Regions from separate parts of the Blautia sp. MSK.20.85 genome, predicted to be linked through region 2. Evidence: riboswitches for the same ligand, from Rfam matches in the RefSeq annotation. Region 2 holds a riboswitch; each other region holds the start of a gene.
The links. A riboswitch is a leader RNA that binds a small molecule or an ion and turns the genes downstream of it on or off. The one in region 2 is predicted to bind cobalamin.
Positions count from the first base shown of each region.

Region 1: another riboswitch for cobalamin. It lies ahead of G5B12_RS09815 (sirohydrochlorin cobaltochelatase); the one in region 2 lies ahead of G5B12_RS13650 (leucine-rich repeat domain-containing protein).
Region 3: another riboswitch for cobalamin. It lies ahead of nikB (nickel ABC transporter permease); the one in region 2 lies ahead of G5B12_RS13650 (leucine-rich repeat domain-containing protein).

Region 1 is NZ_JAAIUN010000015.1:24,216-30,495, reverse strand. Features, by position in the region: gene G5B12_RS09825 (DNA internalization-related competence protein ComEC/Rec2) at 1-2,007, shown strand, start outside; gene G5B12_RS09820 (NAD(P)/FAD-dependent oxidoreductase) at 2,130-3,509, shown strand; cobalamin riboswitch at 3,762-3,937, shown strand; gene G5B12_RS09815 (sirohydrochlorin cobaltochelatase) at 4,094-5,398, shown strand; gene G5B12_RS09810 (hypothetical protein) at 5,520-6,280, shown strand, end outside.
Region 2 is NZ_JAAIUN010000030.1:10,984-17,263, reverse strand. Features, by position in the region: gene G5B12_RS13660 (prenyltransferase/squalene oxidase repeat-containing protein) at 1-44, opposite strand, end outside; gene G5B12_RS17590 (DUF4430 domain-containing protein) at 65-1,489, opposite strand; cobalamin riboswitch at 1,809-2,000, shown strand; gene G5B12_RS13650 (leucine-rich repeat domain-containing protein) at 2,090-2,917, shown strand; gene G5B12_RS13645 (DUF4430 domain-containing protein) at 2,997-5,732, opposite strand; gene G5B12_RS13640 (glycogen/starch/alpha-glucan phosphorylase) at 6,054-6,280, opposite strand, start outside.
Region 3 is NZ_JAAIUN010000003.1:126,985-133,264, reverse strand. Features, by position in the region: gene G5B12_RS02875 (ABC transporter ATP-binding protein) at 1-668, opposite strand, end outside; gene G5B12_RS02870 (ABC transporter substrate-binding protein) at 683-2,251, opposite strand; gene nikC (nickel transporter permease) at 2,312-3,142, opposite strand; gene nikB (nickel ABC transporter permease) at 3,143-4,081, opposite strand; cobalamin riboswitch at 4,271-4,460, opposite strand; gene G5B12_RS02855 (M14 family metallopeptidase) at 4,749-5,708, opposite strand; gene hisIE (bifunctional phosphoribosyl-AMP cyclohydrolase/phosphoribosyl-ATP diphosphatase HisIE) at 5,804-6,280, opposite strand, start outside.

The DNA of each region.
Region 1 (6,280 bases), on a different contig from region 2:
CTGAAACCGGGAATGAAAATTCTGGTAAAAGGAACCTTAAAAAGAGTGGAGGAACCCTCAAATCCCGGTGGCTTTGACAGTCAGCATTACTATGCCTGCCGTCATATCTATTATTTTATGAAGAAAGCTGTGGTCCGGAAAAAAACAGAATCCTATTCCGGATACAGACAGCAGCTTTTTAAGGTAAAAGAAAAATGCAGGCAGATTCTTACGGAATCGGCAGGAGAAGACGCGCCACTTTTCTGCGCGATGGTGCTTGGGGACAAACAGGATCTGGATCCGGAAATGCGGATGCGATATCAGCTGGCCGGGATTGTACATATTCTTGCCATCAGCGGGCTTCACATCAGCATTCTGGGAATGGGGCTTTATAACCTTCTGAAAAAAATCGGTCTTGGAATCTGGCCTGCGGGAATTTTTTCGCTGGGGGTAATGCTGCAGTACGGGATCATGACCGGAGGGAGTATTTCCACCATGCGGGCGGTGACCATGTTTCTCATTGCCATGGGCGCCAGGATCACTGGACGGATTTATGACATGATGACTGCGCTTTCGGTAACAGCTATGATGATTCTTCTGGAATCCCCGGCGTATCTTCTGGACAGCGGTTTTCTTCTGTCCTTTGGCTGTGTTCTTGGGATCGGTGTTGCAGCGGAAAAAATCTGTGCTCTTGCAGGTGCGGAGAAAAAATGGACGAAGGCACTGGTAAGTTCCATAGCCCTTCAGCTGGTGACACTGCCCGTGATGTTGAAATTTTTTGGAGAAGTATCCCTTGCCGGATTTTTTCTGAATCTTCTGGTGCTTCCCAGCGTGGGCTTTGTGTTGACAGGAGGAATGGCGGCACTGTTGCTTGGGATTTTCTGTATTCCTGCTGCAAAACTGGCAATTTTGCCGGCAAGAGGATTGCTGCTTTTTTATGAATATCTATGTAGCCTTGCAGGAAAATTAAGGTGGAGCACCTGGATCGGAGGGGAACCGGAAATCTGGCAGATTCTGGTATATTATGTTTTTTTGATTACAATCCTGTTTATGGGACAGTATATAAAAGAACCGATGAGGCGGGAACAGGAAGCGGGTATGAAATCAGAGTTATCCAGCCGGGATAAAAGAATCCCGGGAAAGATCCAAAGGAAACTCCGGACAGTCCGGGCAGCAGCCGGCGCATTGATGATAACAGGAATTCTGATCCTCGGGTTTCATCCGGCAGGAGACCTGAAAGTGACCTGCCTGGATGTGGGGCAGGGAGATGGCATCCTTGTAGAGACTCCGGATAATCACCATTTTCTTATTGACGGAGGAAGCAGCAGCCAGTCGGACCTTGGAAGATACTGCCTTCTGCCGGCTCTGAAAAGTCAGGGGATTTCTTATTTGGACGGGCTTTTTATTTCCCATACAGACAAGGATCATATCAGCGGGGCGAAGGAACTTCTGGAATATATGGGAAATGGACTCACGACCATCCGGGCAGGATATCTGGTGCTTCCTTCATGGGCGGAAAAGCCGGAGGCCTGGGAGGAACTCTCGGATGCGGCACAAAAAGCCGGAATAAAAATTGTGACAGGAAAAAAGGGAGATGAGCTGCATTGTGGTCTGGTATCTTTTTCCATCTTGTGGCCGGAGAAAAACGCCACAGGAAAAGATGTGAATGAGGAGGCAATGGTGATGGAACTCTCGTTTGGAGAATTTCAGATGCTTTTTACCGGGGATATCGGAGCAGACACGGAGAAAAAGCTTCTGGCGTCCGGGATATTAAAGGATGTGGACTGTCTGAAAGTGGGACATCATGGTTCCCGTTATTCTACCACGGAAGCGTTTCTTGAAAAAATAAAGCCGGAACTGGCGATCATTTCCTGTTCTTCCACCAACACTTACGGGCATCCGTCGCCGGAAACCGTAGAGCGTCTGGAAGCGGCCGGAAGCCAGGTGGAATATACCATGAAAAACGGTGCCATTACTGTGGAAACCGATGGAAAAAAGCTTAAGATATATAGGTTTCGGAGGGACTGAAAAATTTTTTCAAAAACCGAAAAAAACAGGTGACTTTTGTACACACTTGTTGTAGAATAGTCAGGGTTTGTGCGAAAACGAAACATTGAAAACAGGCAACACAAGATAAGGAGTTTTTATTTATGAAATATGACGTACTGATCGTAGGAGCAGGTCCTGGAGGAATCTTTGCAGCCTATGAGCTGATGAATAATGATCCGGAGAAAAAGATCGCGGTTTTTGAAGCCGGCCATCCTCTGGAAAAAAGAAAATGTCCTATTGACGGAAAGAAAGTAAAATCTTGTATCCACTGTAAAACATGTGCGATCATGAAAGGATTTGGCGGTGCAGGCGCTTTCTCCGATGGAAAATATAATATCACCAATCAGTTTGGCGGAACGCTGTATCAGCATATTGGCAAGGATACAGCCACAGAACTGATGGAATATGTAGATAAACTGAATCTGATGCATGGTGGAGAGGGAACCAAGCTTTATTCCACCACAAACAGTGAGATCCGTAAGCTCTGTCTTCAGAACGGCCTGCATCTTCTGGATGCATCTGTCCGCCACCTGGGAACGGATATCAACTATGTAGTACTTCAGAATCTCTATGAAAAGATGAAAGCCCATGTAGATTTCTATTTTGACGCGTCCGTTGACAAAGTGGAGAAAACAGAAGACGGCTATGCAGTTGTTGTAGGTGATGAGCGTTACGAGGGAACTTACTGCATCATCTCCGCGGGACGAAGCGGAAGTAAATGGATGGAGACTGTATGTACAGATCTTAAGATCCCCACACTTTCCAACCGTGTGGATATCGGTGTCCGTGTGGAGCTTCCGGCAGAGGTGTTCAGCCGTCTGACCGATGAGCTTTACGAGAGCAAGATCGTTTACAGAACCGAGAAGTTTGAGGATATGGTCCGTACTTTCTGTATGAACCCGAGAGGTGTTGTGGTTAATGAGAACACCAATGGAATCATCACAGTAAACGGCCACAGCTATGAAGATCCTGCAAAACACACTAACAATACAAACTTTGCGCTTCTGGTATCCAAACATTTCTCAGAGCCGTTCCATGACAGCAACGGATATGGTGAGAGCATCGCAAGACTTTCCAACATGCTTGGCGGTGGTGTTATGGTACAGCGTTTCGGAGATCTGATCCGTGGAAGACGAAGCACAAAAGCACGTATTGAGGAGAGCTTCGTAACACCGACTCTTTCCGCAACACCGGGAGACTTAAGCCTTGTTATGCCGAAGCGTATCCTGGATGGAATCATCGAGATGATCTATGCTCTGGATAAGATCGCACCTGGAACAGCAGATGACGATACTCTGCTTTATGGTGTTGAGGTTAAATTCTACAACATGGAAGTTGAGATCGATGAGAATCTGGAAACCTGCCACAAAGGTCTCTTTGTTATCGGAGACTGCAGCGGTGTGACACATTCTCTTTCCCATGCATCCGCCAGCGGTATCTATGTAGCCAGATACCTTGAGCAGGAGTACTTCAGTAAATAATATGAGCGGCCCTTTTCTGCTGTCACAGTGATGGCGGAAAGGGGCTGCTTTTATGTTGTAGGAAATCACTGTACCATAAATAAAAAACATAAATCATATAAAACCATGCATAATGTGCATGAATATTGAAAGGAGTATGTTGAAAATAACTGACAGATGCAGGGGAAGCACCATGATTCGTCCGACAGCAATCTTGACAATTTTGTGATTTTGTGGTAAAAAAATAAGTAACCAGGTAAAATCGAATATGTACAAATGTTATGGCAATAAGGTTGCGTCCAGTCGGATGTGCAAAAGAGAATCCGGTGAGAATCCGGAACGATACCGTCACTGTGAACGGGGAGCTGTTTTTAAATACCACTGGGAAACCGGGAAGGGAAAGCAGTGTGGAACCAAGTCAGGAGAACTGCCTTATTGTGAGATCCAGGATTCGCGGTCTACGAATCTGTATTCTCAATAACAATACAGAACTTCTTTTTATGTGTATTGCGAGAGAATCGTGTGTGAGCAGGCGGCCGCAGAAAGCAGCCGTTTTTTTGTACATATCAGTATTCTGGAAATACATGAAAAGAGGACGATAAGAAATGAAAAGAAAAACAATGTTAGCTCTGATGCTCGCAGTTTCCATGACATGCTCTATGGGTGCAGCTACAACAGCAATGGCAGCAGATGATTCCGCTACAGAAGAGAGCGCAGATGAGAGTACTGAGGCAGCTGATACCACAGAGGCTTCTGATGAAGACCAGAAAGCAGCTGACAATGTAGCAGCTCTGATCGACAAGATCTATGTTCAGGAGAGAACTGACACAACAGATGAGGACTGCAAGGCAGCCAAAGAAGCATGGGATGCTCTGACAGACGCTCAGAAAGAACTGGTAGAGGGCGAGAACGCTGATCCGGATTACTTCGGACGTGACACAGGAGACGCTTCCAAAGACGATCCACGTAACCAGGATGAGATCGGTGAGAACGAGCTTCTGGTAGTAAGCTTTGGTACTTCCTTCAATGACAGCCGTGCAGAGGATGTCAAAGGAATCGAGGATGCTCTTGCAGAAGCTTATCCGGACTGGTCTGTAAGAAGAGCATTTACAGCACAGATCATCATCAACCATGTAGAGGCAAGAGATGATGAAGTGATCGATAACATGCAGCAGGCTCTTGACCGTGCAGTAGAGAATGGTGTTAAGAATCTGGTTGTACAGCCTACTCATCTGATGCATGGTGCTGAGTACGATGAGATGACAGAAGCGATCAATGGCTATAAAGATAAATTCGAGTCTGTAGCTATCGCAGAGCCAATGCTCGGTGAGGTTGGAGACGATGCAACCGTGATCAACGATGACAAGAAAGCCGTTGCTCAGGCAATCACAGATGAGGCTTGCAAAGAAGCCGGATTTGACAGCATGGATGCAGCAGCTGAGGCTGGCACAGCATTCGTATTCATGGGACATGGAACATCTCATACAGCTAACATTACATACGATCAGATGCAGACACAGATGGAAAACCTTGGATTCAAGAACGCATTCATCGGTACTGTAGAGGGTAAACCGGAAGATACAGCCTGCGACAAGGTTATCGAGAAGGTAAAAGAGGCAGGATACAAGAACGTTGTTCTTCGTCCGCTGATGGTTGTTGCCGGAGACCATGCAAACAACGATATGGCCGGTGATGATGAGGATTCCTGGAAGAGCCAGTTTGTAGCATCCGGAAACTTCGAGAATGTTGATACACAGATCGCAGGTCTTGGACGTATCGAGGCTGTTGAGCAGCTTTATGTAGATCATACAAAAGCAGCTATCGACTCCATCGGAAGCACAGATGAGTCCGCAGATTCTGACGCAGCAGCAGATACAGAGGCTGATTCCGCTGAGGATTCCGCAGAATAATAAATATGAAACGATCTGAGTGAGCTCAGATACCTATAAGAAATCCATGTAACTGCCCGGAAAGATCAGGAAGACTGTCTTCCGGGCAGATTGCTGTATCTATGGAAGGGAGAAGATTATTATGAAAAAACGTTATGTAAACTTAATCCTTGCAATGGTAAGTGCATCAGCCATGGCCCTTGGCTCTGTGCCTGCAATGGCTGCAACAGATTCCGCAAAAACCGAATCTGCCCAAAACGATTCCAAAGAGGATGCAGAAGCTTCCAATGAGAAAGAGGCAGACGCAGCCAAGACAGATACCCTGGAAGATGGTGTTTATACAGCAGAGTTTGACACAGACAGCAGTATGTTCCATGTAAATGAGGCCAATGACGAAAAAGGAGAGCTTACGGTCAAAGATGGCAAGATGACCATCCATGTAAGCCTGGTTTCCAAGAAGATCGTAAATCTGTTTGCAGGAACTGCAGAAGATGCACAGAAGGATGGCGCCGAGATCATTGAACCTACCACAGATACAGTAAAATACAGCGACGGTTATACAGAGGAAGTTTACGGGTTTGATATCCCGGTACCTGCCATTGATGAGGAATTTGATGTGGCACTTCTGGGAGAAAAAGGTAAATGGTATGACCATAAAGTCAGCGTCAAAGATCCTGTAAAGACAGGTGATGTGGAAGAAACAACTGATGATACAGACAAAAAAGAAGACTCCTCCGACAAGGAGACTGCAGAAAAAGCAGATGCTTCCAAAGATGAGAAAACTTCCGATGACAAGAAATCTGAGGGAAAAAAGCTGGAAGATCTGAAACTGGAAGACGGAACTTATGAGTTCGATGTAACCCTCACAGGCGGAACCGGAAGAGCAACGGTAGAATCTCCGGC
Region 2 (6,280 bases):
AGAGCAGCCGTCAGCATCAGTGCCAGAAATTTTTTTCTCTGCATATCTTTTACTCCCTTTGCTGTCACTCACCGTTATATTCCGCACCGACATCCGCGCCAAGACCATTGCAGGTAAAGCACCACACAATGTCGTCTCCGTCCTCCAGTGTGTACTTGGAACATCCGTAATTCGGGAACCATCCGTTTACTTTATACATCCATCCGGACTGTGCTCCACAGTCAAATTCATACAGGTTGTTGATTCCCTGAATATAGTAACTGTCATACATAGGCGTCCAGGAATATTCCAGCTGGATTCCGGCGTACTCACAAACTCTCTGAAGTACTTCAAAAACGGTTTCTCCCTCTGTAAACTCTACGGTACTGGTATCCAGGATCACTCCGTTTGCCGGCACATAAGCTTCTTTTCCGGCTGTCAGATTGTCCATATTATTAAGGATGGTATCGCAGAGGATCGTGATGGTACACTGCTTGGTATCCTGAGAATCCCCGTCACCGGAACCATCATCAGAACTGCCGTCATCGGATACATCTCCATCACTGCCTGCGGTGTCTTCTCCGGAAGAATCCGTCTCATCCTGAGAAGCATCCGGTGTGTATTCCTGTGTTGTGTTCTCTCCGCTGCCTGCAGTGTCTGCGGTATTTCCGTCTGTTGTATCGGAATTCTGTTTCGCAGATCCATCTGCAGACTTTTTATCATCCGATTTTTCTGAAGTCTTCGGAATCTTGTTTGTAGAATTTAAACTCTTCTCAAGAGCTGCTTTCTTCTCTGCGGCTCTGTCATCCAGAACTTTCTGAAGTTCCTCCGGTGTAAAACATAAACTGTCTTTATCTGCGCATCCCAGCAGCTGCTGGATCATATATTCATTTAATGCTCCTGCTGAGATCTTACTTGTTTCTACTTTCCAGCTTCCGTCCTCACTTTTTGTCATCTGAGCACTTTCGCCGGCTGTTACGGTTGTGGTTTTTCCGTCCGCTCCGGCCAGTTCCACTTCATCCTTAAATACATACACAGCGCCGCTTCCGGACTGTGCGCTTACGGAAAAGACTCCTGTCTCAAAGGTAAGCGTATTTTCATCAAGAGCGATCTCTGCTTTTCCCACAGAATCCGTAAGATCCGCAAAAACCTCTCCCTGATCCGCAGTAAGTTTCAAATTGTTTTTTTCTACGGATTCCGCAGTAAGTTTCGTATTTGCGTTAAGTGAAAGTGTATTGTTTTCTCCGGCTGAAAGCTCCGCTGTGGTTCCGTTCTTCGTCTCAAGAATATCTCCGGCTCTCAATGCCACATTTTTTTCCAGGCCGTAGCCCACACCGTTTCTCTGAATATTGGCCACACCTTTTACGTTCTTTGTCATAAGAACGCTGTCCGATCCTTTATCAAACCATCCTTTCAGATTTCCCACTGCCATCACTCCGCATCCGGCAATGACCAGGATCAGTACTACCATGATCACATTAAACAGCGTCTTTTTCCTCTTACTTTCCATTCTTCCTCCTTTTCTCTGCACAAAAAAAGCAACAAAAAAGGTAACGGAAAATAATCCCTCTTTTCCAAGGGGATTCCGTTACCTGATAGATGTTCCTATGCGCAAACCAATGCTACCTTACATGAAAGAAAAACCGCCCGCCGACTGTACGGCATCGCACTTACATGTACAGGAATCACACCTGTTTGCACGTCTTTCTTTTCTATGAAATTTTATACTGAAATTATAGTTTATTTCCTCTTGTCTGTCAAACGAAAACCCGGAAAACAATTGTATCTGTCCTTTTTCTGTGATATAATAATCAGACACCCAAAAATATTAAATATAGACGTTTTCAAGTTCCGGTTTTTTCCTGCAGAAAACCGGATTAAAAGGGAATAAGGTGAGAATCCTCAACAGACGTGCTACTGTATTTGCTTAGTTTATCCGTGAACCATTGTAATTTATCGTATAAGAAGGGGATAAACGTGACTGCATAAGTCAGGAGATCTGCTTGGAAATACTGCCGGCTATTACACGTATGATAAATGGAGAATTCTTTTTTGACATCGTATCTGCCTGTGATGCGGTGTCTTTTTTTATGTTGAAGGAGACTTTTTTATGTCAGGTACTTATTACAGATCCAGTCGTGTCATTTCCAAAAACAACGCAAGAAACTATCTTTCCTCAAATGTAAAGATCCCTGCGCCAATTGAATATATCGCGTCGGAAGCTTTTCAGAAAAAGACCAAGATCTCCTCTGTCTGTTTTCCGGACACGCTTAAAAATATCGGCGCCAGAACCTTTCAGGGCTGCACTCTTCTGAAAGAAGTATTGCTTCCCACCCAGGTGGAAAATATGGGATCCAACGTATTTTCTCAATGTAATTCCCTGAAAAAAGTCATTCTTCCTCAGGCACTTTCTTCTATCCCGAGAGCCGCCTTTCAGGAGAACCGAAAGCTTGGATGTGTGATCTTTCCCCATGATTCACAGATTTCCCGGATCCGCTCCGAAGCTTTTTCACAGTGTACCTCCCTGGAATCCCTTCAGCTGTCTTCCGCACTTACCCTCATCGAAGACCGTGCTTTTTACCGCTGTAAAAATCTCCGTTCCGTGGATTTCCCGGAAGGTCTGAAACGTATCGGAAAAGAGGCTTTTTATTTTTGTGCCATAGAAGAACTTCATCTTCCCCAGTCCCTGGAATTTTTGGACGAAAGCGCATTTTTTAAGTGTATGAATCTTACTTATGTCTGTCTTCCCACAAATATCCATTATATCGGCAAATGGGTATTCCACGGATGTAACCGTATGAAATATCTGGAGATCCGACACGATCCCGATTTTATCGGGCCATGGATCATCAACCGTGCCTGTACCATCCGGTGTTATAAAGGTTCCAAAGTAGATGAGTATTGTAAGGAATTTGATTTTAAAGTTGAATATTTATGATCAAATGATCAAAAACGGCATTTTTTCACATTTCATTCTGTGAAAAAATGCCGCTTTTATTTTTCAGGGGATAACAGCTTTATTTAACTGTTACCTTGCATGTTACTTTTTTGCTTCCGCTCTTTACGGTGATCACTGCTGTTCCTGCTTTTTTTGCTGTGATCACACCTGTGCTGCTTACGGTTGCCACGTTCTTATTGGAAGAAGTGTAAGTAATCTTCTCACCGGATGTGAACGGTGTACGTACCGGTTTCAGGGTTGTCTTTGCTCCTTTTTTCAGAGTAAGGGCAGATTTTACACCTGTGATCTTTGTTGTTTTTACTGTAGATTTCTGAACAGTTACTGTGATATAAGCTTTCTTTTTGCTCTTTAAGGTTACGGAAACTTTTGCTGTACCAGCTGTTTTTCCGGCTTTAATCACACCTTTGCTGCTTACAGTTACGATCTTTTTGTTGGTAGTTCCCCATGCCTTTACAGCATCACCGTTGGCAAGTCCTGTTACTTTCACTCTGGATGTGGACTGATTTACTTTCAGAGTGATCTTTGTTGCGTTCAGTTTCAGGGTTGGAGTCAGTTTTTTGCCGTAAGGTCTGGTTGTCTTTGTTTTATAACCGCATTTGGAGCAGACTTTTGTCTGTACTGCCGGTTTGAATACGGTTGCTTTTGTTGTTGTTTTCCAGGTGTAAGTATGTCTTGTCTTCGGGATACTTACTGTCTTTGTTGCGCCGCAGACTGTACAGGTATATGTTTTCACACCTGCTGTTGTACAGGTAGCTGCTTTTGTTACTTTACCTTTGTCATAGGTATGTGCTGCATATCCGTTCTTTCTCTCATTGCTGGAGATGTTGCACCAGGAATTTTCGTTTTTGGAATTTGCACATTCATGCCAGTGGGCGTTTTTGTCAAATGTCCATGCTGTCTCCCAGACATGATTCTCTTCTTCCGGATAGTAGTCTGTGTAATGAAGAACGATCTGGTCATTGTTCTTTACTTCCTGCTCGGAAACTCCAAGATCCGGATAAGAGCCGTTTAATGTATACATCCATCCGCTGTATTTTCCGTTTGTAAACTCGCCAAGTGTAACATCACCTTTTGTGATGGACGCAATGTAGTTTCCGGATGGATTCTCGCATGTCATGTTGTTGGCAAGTAATGCTGCGTCAATGACATCTTTTGCCGTAGAGCCTTCTACAACGGTATACTCACTCTGCTCCAGCCAGGTCTCCAGATTTCCTGCATAGTAGGTATGATACTGATGATCTTTATCACTGTCGTGAACCTGGTCACCTAAGATCGTAAGGGAAACTTTGATCTTCGGCACTACCAGTTTGGTAAGCTTATCTGCATCTGCACCGAGAGGATCATCGGTACGGTTATGCTGTGCTTTCGTTGCACCGGAAATACTTGGCCTTCCGTTTTCTGAATTGTAATAAGTTACGCCTTCCACAGGTGTGGGATTTGCATAATTTGTATCAACGAAATCGATCGCTCCGATTCCTTTTACATCTTTACAGGTATACTCATTGTTCTCGATGATGTTGTATTTATCAATACCTTTGATGTAACCGATCACACCGCCGACACGTGTTCCGTTTGTTGCGCTTACCGTTCCCTCAAAGGAGTTGTTCTGAATATACTGGATACCGTTGTCCCAGCACTGTACCATACCGGTCTCAGAACCAAGGATACCACCTACATAGTCATTTCCTGTGATCGTTCCGTTGGAATAGCAGTCCTGAATCGTTACACCTGGTGTGTTCGGCGCAGAAGATTCACCCCACCGTGTTCCGCCGTATCCGCCGCCGGAAATACCACCTGCGTAATTTCCGCTTGCAGTTACGGTTCCGTAGAACTTACAGTTTTTCAGTGCATAGGTTCCCATAGACTGACCTTTGTTTCCGCTGATACCGCCTACGTATTTTGTTCCGTAGACATCTGCGTAACTTACGCAGTTCTCGATAGTTCCGTTGAAGTCACCACCAAAGGAACCGATATTGGACTGTGCTTTGTCATATCCGATCACAACACCTTTTTCTACAGTACTGTTGGTGATGGTGATCTGGTTCTGTCCGGATGCATATCCTCCGATAAATCCGGATTTCAAAGTCTGTGTTCCTGCTTTTAAAGTTACATTGTCGATCTTGATCGGGTTTCTGGAACTGTGATCAACCTCATAATTACAGACAACACCGTCAGACGCGATCTGCTCTCCATAGATATTCAGATTTTTCAGAGTAGAATCTGCTACATAACCAAGAAGACATTTCTCCCCTTTCGGTACTGTCAGCAGATGGTTGTCTCCGTCCAGATTTCCCTGGAATTTGGATGTTTTTATTCCGATCGGAGTCCATCCTTCCGGAAGTGTGATATCCTCTGTAAATTTCAGATACTGGTTTGCAAAAGTACCTTTTCCGTTGTTTACATAATCTGCAACTGCCTGAATGTCAGCTGTGGATGTAACCAGGTACGGATCTGCCTCTGTACCGGTTCCTGCCAGTGTCAGATCTCCGCTTTCCTCACCATCTGCAAATGCTGCTACAGCCTCTCCTGCGGAAAACGGATCTTCGCTCTCCTGTGTGGAAACAGCTGCTGCGTCTTCATCCTGTGAAAGATCTTCTGCGTCATCTGCTTCCAGATCAATGCTTTCTGCGTCATCCTCCTGCTGTTCCGGAACGTCCTCCTCTGTAGCTTCCTCTGTTACTTCTTCTGCGTCAACCACATTTGTGTCTGTGAAATCAGCGGCCCAGGCAGATGCCGGAGCAGTGCCGATCATAGCACTTGCAAGAAGAATACTGAGAATTTTTTTGCGTTTCATAACCTTTCCTCCTTTTGATTTTTCGGTGACAGCTTTCTTTTTTGCTGTTTTAATTGAAAGATCATGATGCCACGAGGGCAACAAAAAAGGTAACAGAAAAAGTCCCTTACGGGATTTCTGTTACCTGATAGACGTTCTTTATGCGCAAACTGACTTCTGTAGTCACTATCTTTTTAAAAAAAGCTCCGGCCCGCCGACTGTACGACAACGCATTTTCCTGTACAGGAATCTCACCTGTTCGCCTGAAAGCTTCCTTTCATTCAATTATTCACCTGACTTCATTATACAAATGAAGTCAGGTGTTGTCAAATCAAATGTTTTTTAGTTCTCTTTTACGATAACCTTATCCAGGTGCCAGATATCATCTACATACTCCTGAATGGTTCTGTCGGATGTGAACTTACCGCTGCATGCTGTGTTCAGAAGTGCCATCTTCGCCCAGCGTTTCTCATCTTTGTATGCTGCCTCAACACGTTTCTGTGCTTCTGCATAGGAACGGAAGTCGCCAAGGATGAAGTACTGGTCAGGTCTCGGCATGTTGCGTTTGT
Region 3 (6,280 bases), on a different contig from region 2:
TGCATAACAACCAGCTGATCGGCCATATAAGCCGCTACACCAATGTTATGGGTAACGATGATGATGCCGGTTCCGAAATCATCACGGAGCTCCATCATCTGGCGTACGATCTGTGCCTGCGTGGTTACATCCAGGGCACTGGTCGGCTCATCTGCAAGAAGCAGTTCCGGGTTAAAAGTCATAGCCATGGCAATACCAACTCGCTGGCGCATACCACCGGAAAGCTGGTGAGGATAACTTTTCATGATATTTTCCGCGTCTGGAAGACGCATTTTCTGAAGCATGGAGCAGCCTTTTTTCCATGCTTCTGCTTTGGATACGTCAGTATGTGTACAAATATACTCCACATACTGGCTTCCGATCTTGCGGATCGGATTCAGGGTTCCACCACAATCCTGAAAAATCATGGAAATGCGGGTACCTCTTAAATTTCTCCATTCATCCTTGGTATTGGAAAGCAGGGAATGTCCGTTGAACTGAATATCACCGGCACTGACCCGGCCACCCCCGGCAAGAGCGCCGAGGACAGCACGGATCACGGTTGTTTTTCCACTTCCACTCTCTCCTACAACACTGATGATCTCACCCTTCTTCATGGAAAGATTGAAATGCTCAATGGTAGGTGCCTGCTTTCCGTACTGAACAGAAAGATCCTTGATTTCAAGCATAAATAAACGCTCCTTTACTCGGCAAGAGTGATATCCTTTGTCAGCCAGTAGTAATCCATCGGATACATCTTAACTCCAGTTACTTTCTTATTGGAGAAGAGATAAGTTGTCTCATAACCGAAGAATACAGTTGCTGCATCATCCATAATATCCTGCTGGATGTCGATGATCAGATCTTTTCTTGCATCCTCATCGAATGTCTGAGCAAGCTCATCAAGAAGCTTATCTACATCCGGATTGTTGTATCCTGCAGTATTGTTTGCGGAAGAGCTGTACCAGTTCTCTCTTAAGTAGTTCTCCGGATCACCTGTGTTGGCAACCAGTACGTTCCAGATCAGAAGGTCATACTGACCGGAATCTCTCATGTCAAGAAGTGTCTCATAACTTACAGTATTCAGGTTTACATTGATACCGATCTCTTTCAGGCTGGCCTGTGCTGCCTGTGCGTATACACCAAGCTCTGCACGGCTTGTGTAAATAACGAAATCAAGAACAAGCGGATCTCCGTCCGGAGTCTCTACAAATCCGTCACCGTCAACATCTTTGTATCCAGCTTCCTCAAGAATCTTCTTTGCGCCATCCGGATCGTAAGCATTCTCATCTTTCAGATCATCGAATCCAAAGTCAAGTGTTGGAGGAACCGGTGCTTTACCGGCTGTTGCACCACCCTCAAGAAGAGTGTTGCAGTATGTCTCCTTATCAAGTCCGCGGAGAAGTGCCTGGCGAAGTGCCTTATCGCTGAGTGCATGATCCTCGTTCTGGTTCATGAATGCATAGGTGGAACGAAGAGACTGAAGCTCCTGGATGTCGTAATTGTCATTTCCCTCAAACTCAACCAGGTTCTCTGTTTTCAGGTTGTAAGCGATATCGATCTCACCTGTCTGAAGAGCCATGGAACGTGTTGTCTGGTCATCCACACATTTCAGTGTAACTTTATCAAGGGGAACTTCTCCATCCCAGTAGTTCTCATTTTTTACTACGACACAGGAATCTGTCGGGTTGAAGGACTCTACTGCGTAAGGTCCTGTACAGATCGGTCCTTCCATGGCAAATGTAGAATCATCTACATTTGTATCTACGATCAGAAACAGCGGGTCTGCAAGGCATCCGGCCATGTTTGCATTTGCTCTGTTCAGGTGGAAGATCAGGTTCTGTCCATCAACCTCGATGCTGTCGAGATCAAAGAATTCCGGAACACGGTCACTCTTTTCAGCGGTACGCTCGATGGAAGCTTTTACCATCTCTGGTGTCATATCGTCGCCGTTGGAGAATTTTACGCTCTCACGGATCTTGAAGGTCCATGTTTTTCCATCGTCGCTGTTCTCCCATTCTTCTGCAAGACATGGAACGATCTCACCGTTCTCATCGAATTTTGTGAGGCACTCTCCGATCGCATAACGGGATACTACCCAGCTGAAATACTGCTCTGTCGGCTCCAGTGTATCTGCAAAGCTTGTTACTCCGATGGTGATCTCCTTATCACTTTTTTTGTCACCTTTTGCCTGAGCCACTGTTGTCATGGAAAAAGTCATCATGCATGCAAGTGTAGCAGCCAGCACTTTTTTAACTACGTTATTTCTCATTTCATCCTCCTAAAGATAAATAATACTGATCATATGGTGTTGGTTTGTTACAGAGTTGTTTTATTGATCCTGGCGCGGATCCAGTACATCACGGATGCTGTCTCCAAGCATGTTGAAAACAACAACACAGATCACGATAGCGATACCAGGGTAGATCATAAGCCATGGCGCTTTTGCCATGTAGGTCCTTCCTTCATTCAGCATCAGTCCCCATTCCGGTGTCGGCGCGGTTGCACCAAATCCCAGGAATGAAAGGGAAGCCAGTTCCAGCATCATGGTTCCGATATCTGCCGCTGCAGTTACCACCATCTGGGTTACCATGTTGGGAAGAACGTGTACAAGAAGAATTTTCCAGGTCTTTGTTCCGTTTACCACAGCTGCCTCTATGTAAAGACTCTTCTTGACTTTCAAAACCATACTTCTTGCAAGGCGGGCATATTTTGTCCAGCTTACAGCCGCAATGGAGATAACGGCATTGACCAGATTCGGTCCGAGCATACCGGCAATGGCAATGGCCAGAACAAGGCCGGGGAATGAGATCATCATATCCGCGATACGCATGATCACTGCATCCACAACACCACCGAAATATCCGGCGATAACTCCTAAAAATGTACCGATCACAAAGATCACCGCAACCAGACATAAGGTCATGATCAGAGAGGTTCTTGTTCCGAAGATAACACGGGAAAGAAGATCTCGTCCAAGCTTATCCGTTCCGAACGGATGAGCGGAGCTTGGCTCCTGCAGTGATTCGGTCATAACTGCATCCAACGGATCATATGGGGAAAGCTGCGGTGCAAAGATCGCAACACCGATCACCACGAGACCCAGAATAAAGAAAAGAGTGAACTGTTTATTTTCTTTGAATGTTCGTAATACCTTTTTCAATTATCTATCCTCCTTAAGTCTTGGATCGAGATAAGTATAGGACAGATCCACAAGCAGGTTGATGCACATGTACAGGATCGCGATCCAGAGTACATAGCCCTGTACAAGAGGATAGTCACGACAGGAAATTGCCTTTACTGCCATATTTCCCATTCCAGGCCAGTTGTAAATGATCTCTACAACTGCAGTACCTCCCAGAAGACTTCCAAGGGAAAGCCCCAGCAGTGTTACCAGCGGAAGCATTACATTAGGAAGAACGTGTTTCCAGAGAATGACTCTTTCCTTGATCCCACGCATTCTTGCACCTGTGACATAATCCTGGTGAAGTTCCTCCAGTACTGCACTTCTTACCTGTCTGGTATACTTTGCAGACATGGCAAGTGCAAGTGTCAGCGCCGGAAGGATCATGGATTTAAAATCTGTACTGCCTCCGGCAACATTGATCCAGCGAAGCTGAACACCAAAGATGCTGAGAAGGATCAGGCCCAGCCAGAAGCTTGGAACAGATACTCCCACAAAGGTAATTCCTCTTACAAAATAATCCGGGAATTTGTTCTGATATACAGCGGCCAGTATTCCAAGCGGTATGGAAATAATGACCATCATCAGAAGTGCCAGCAACGACATCCTCAGCGTCGGCCAGAAACAGGATACCAGTTTATCCGTTACCGGCATTTTGAAAGAATAGGACTGTCCCATATCTCCTGTTACAACACCTTTCAGCCAGGAACCATACTGCACAAGAAATGGCTGGTCAAGGCCGAGATCATGTCTTGTCTGTTCCAGAAGTTCTGGTGTTGGAAGATTACCACACTCTGTCAACATGATCTCCGCAGGATCACCAGGTGACAGGTAGGTCAGTCCAAATGTGAAAAAGCTGATTCCAAATAATACAATGATAATCTGGAGAAATCTTTTTCCTACTTGTTTCTTTGTCACGTTTTACTCCTTTCCTCATTTGATGTGATTTTTAGCATAGCCGTTTCAACTTATATAAGATAATAATAACTATAATGGGATTCTTTATATGCAGAAAATGCATGGAATTTTAGAAATACGCACGAAAAAAGCCCGTGACGAAATACGGGCACACACAAAAAAACTTGCTTCCTATCTTCCGTAAGAATCATCTTAAAACAATTACAAGCAGGTCTCCTGACTCAGGCTCCTCACCCTCAGACACCTTCCCGGCCCTATTTCTCACGCACCCGGCCAGTGGTATTTTATCTGAGGATTCCCCATTACAGTGACGGGATCGTACCGGATTTACACCGGTTTCCCTATTAATCCTCTCGGAACTTGCAACGACTGATGTAAAAATCAGCAAATGCTGTTAAATTACGGATTTATTATATGATAAATCTATTGCTGTTGTCCATAGAAAAATGTTGTATTTTTAGAATATTTATCAATTTTGTCAAAGCTGTTTGAATTGTACATATACCCCGTTAGGTATTTAACAACTGAGTTTATCCGATTTGTCAAAAAAATACGGATTTTACGCGTTTGTTTTTACAAACAGAACAACAAACGGTAAAATCCGGTTTTCTTATCGCTTCTATAGGAATTGAATAAAACAATTTTTGGTGGAAAAGCTCTGCGAATATCAGGTCAGCGTCTCTGTGATCGCTGCATAGGCGATCATCGGTCCGTCCTCAATAATATTCAGGCTGGCTGTCTGATAAAGTACAACTCCATTTTCTGTTGCAATGGATGTATAAAGCAGGTTTCCGTAGTAATCTCTCAGTTCACCCAGGTCTTCTCCTTTAAAGAAGTACTCTCCAGGCTTTTTGGATGGATACCAGCATCCGGTATATGGTGCATATTCATATACCACATTTTCCAGAAGCATCTGACGGTAATGTTTCAGTCCGTGACATTTCTTCCCCTGAAGATGAAACACAAGATGACGGACGTCTCTTTTGTCCTGTTCCACTTCCTCCCAGGTCCAGTAACTGTGTCCGCCCCTCTCGATGAGAATGCTTGGAATTCCAAGAGAAGAAGCATAATTATAGGCACCACCTGTAGCAGTTGTAGAGCGGACCACATATTTGACACCGATATGTCTTGCCATATGTAAGGACTTCTCTGCCGTCTCTTCATCTACAACCCCTACATAATAAACATATGGATGAAGCTGCTCATATCCGTCTCCGCTGTGCAGATCAATATAATAATCCGTTATGGAAAAAAGTTTCGTCACCATGGTATAGGCAATGCGGTCTGCAGCTGTCCCCTCAGGATCTCCCGGGAAAACACGGTTCAGATTCTTACCATCTTCATAGACCATACTCATGGTACGATGTTCAAATCCACTGACATTGACCAGCGGAATGATGATCACATTTCCCTTCAGTTCCTCCGGCTGAAATTCTTTCGCAAGTTCCATCGCCGCCTGTATTCCTACATACTCGGCGCTGTGTACTCCTGCTGTGATCAGGATCGTCGGTCCGTCTTCCACCCCGCAGATCACAGTCGCCGGCATCGCCATGCCGCATCCTGTGATCTCAATCTTACCTTGTGCTTTTTCTCCTTTTTCGATCACCCAGTCATCAATTTTGATCATTGGCTGTTTCCCTTTCCCTTTTTCTTATATTTCCGCACTTTGTTCCGATAAGTATACCATGCCTAACCAAAATTGTATATGTCTTTTTTTTAATTCTATCTTTTTGCCAGTTCTCTGGTGATCTCTTCCCAGCTGACACCTTTTTCCACCATCAGTACCATCATGTGATAGAGAAAATCTGAGATCTCATACTTGATCTCTTCTTTATCCGGATTTTTGGCGGCAATGACGATCTCTGTACATTCTTCACCGACTTTTTTCAGGATCTTGTCAATTCCCTTATCAAAAAGATAATTGGTATAGGAACCTTCCTTCGGATTCGCTTTCCGGTCTGTGATCACATCGTACACATTCTGGAATACGTGGAGTGGATTGGTATCATCGTACTCTTTCTTCATCAGTGGTTTGAAGAAACAGGTACGGTTTCCTGTATGGCAGGCAGCCCCCACCTGATCCACCTTGGCAAGGATCGTATCATTGTCACAGTCAATGGTAAGGGATTTTACATACTGTACATGTCCGGATGTCAGGCCTTTTGTCCAGAGTTCATTCCGGCTGCGGCTCCAGTATGT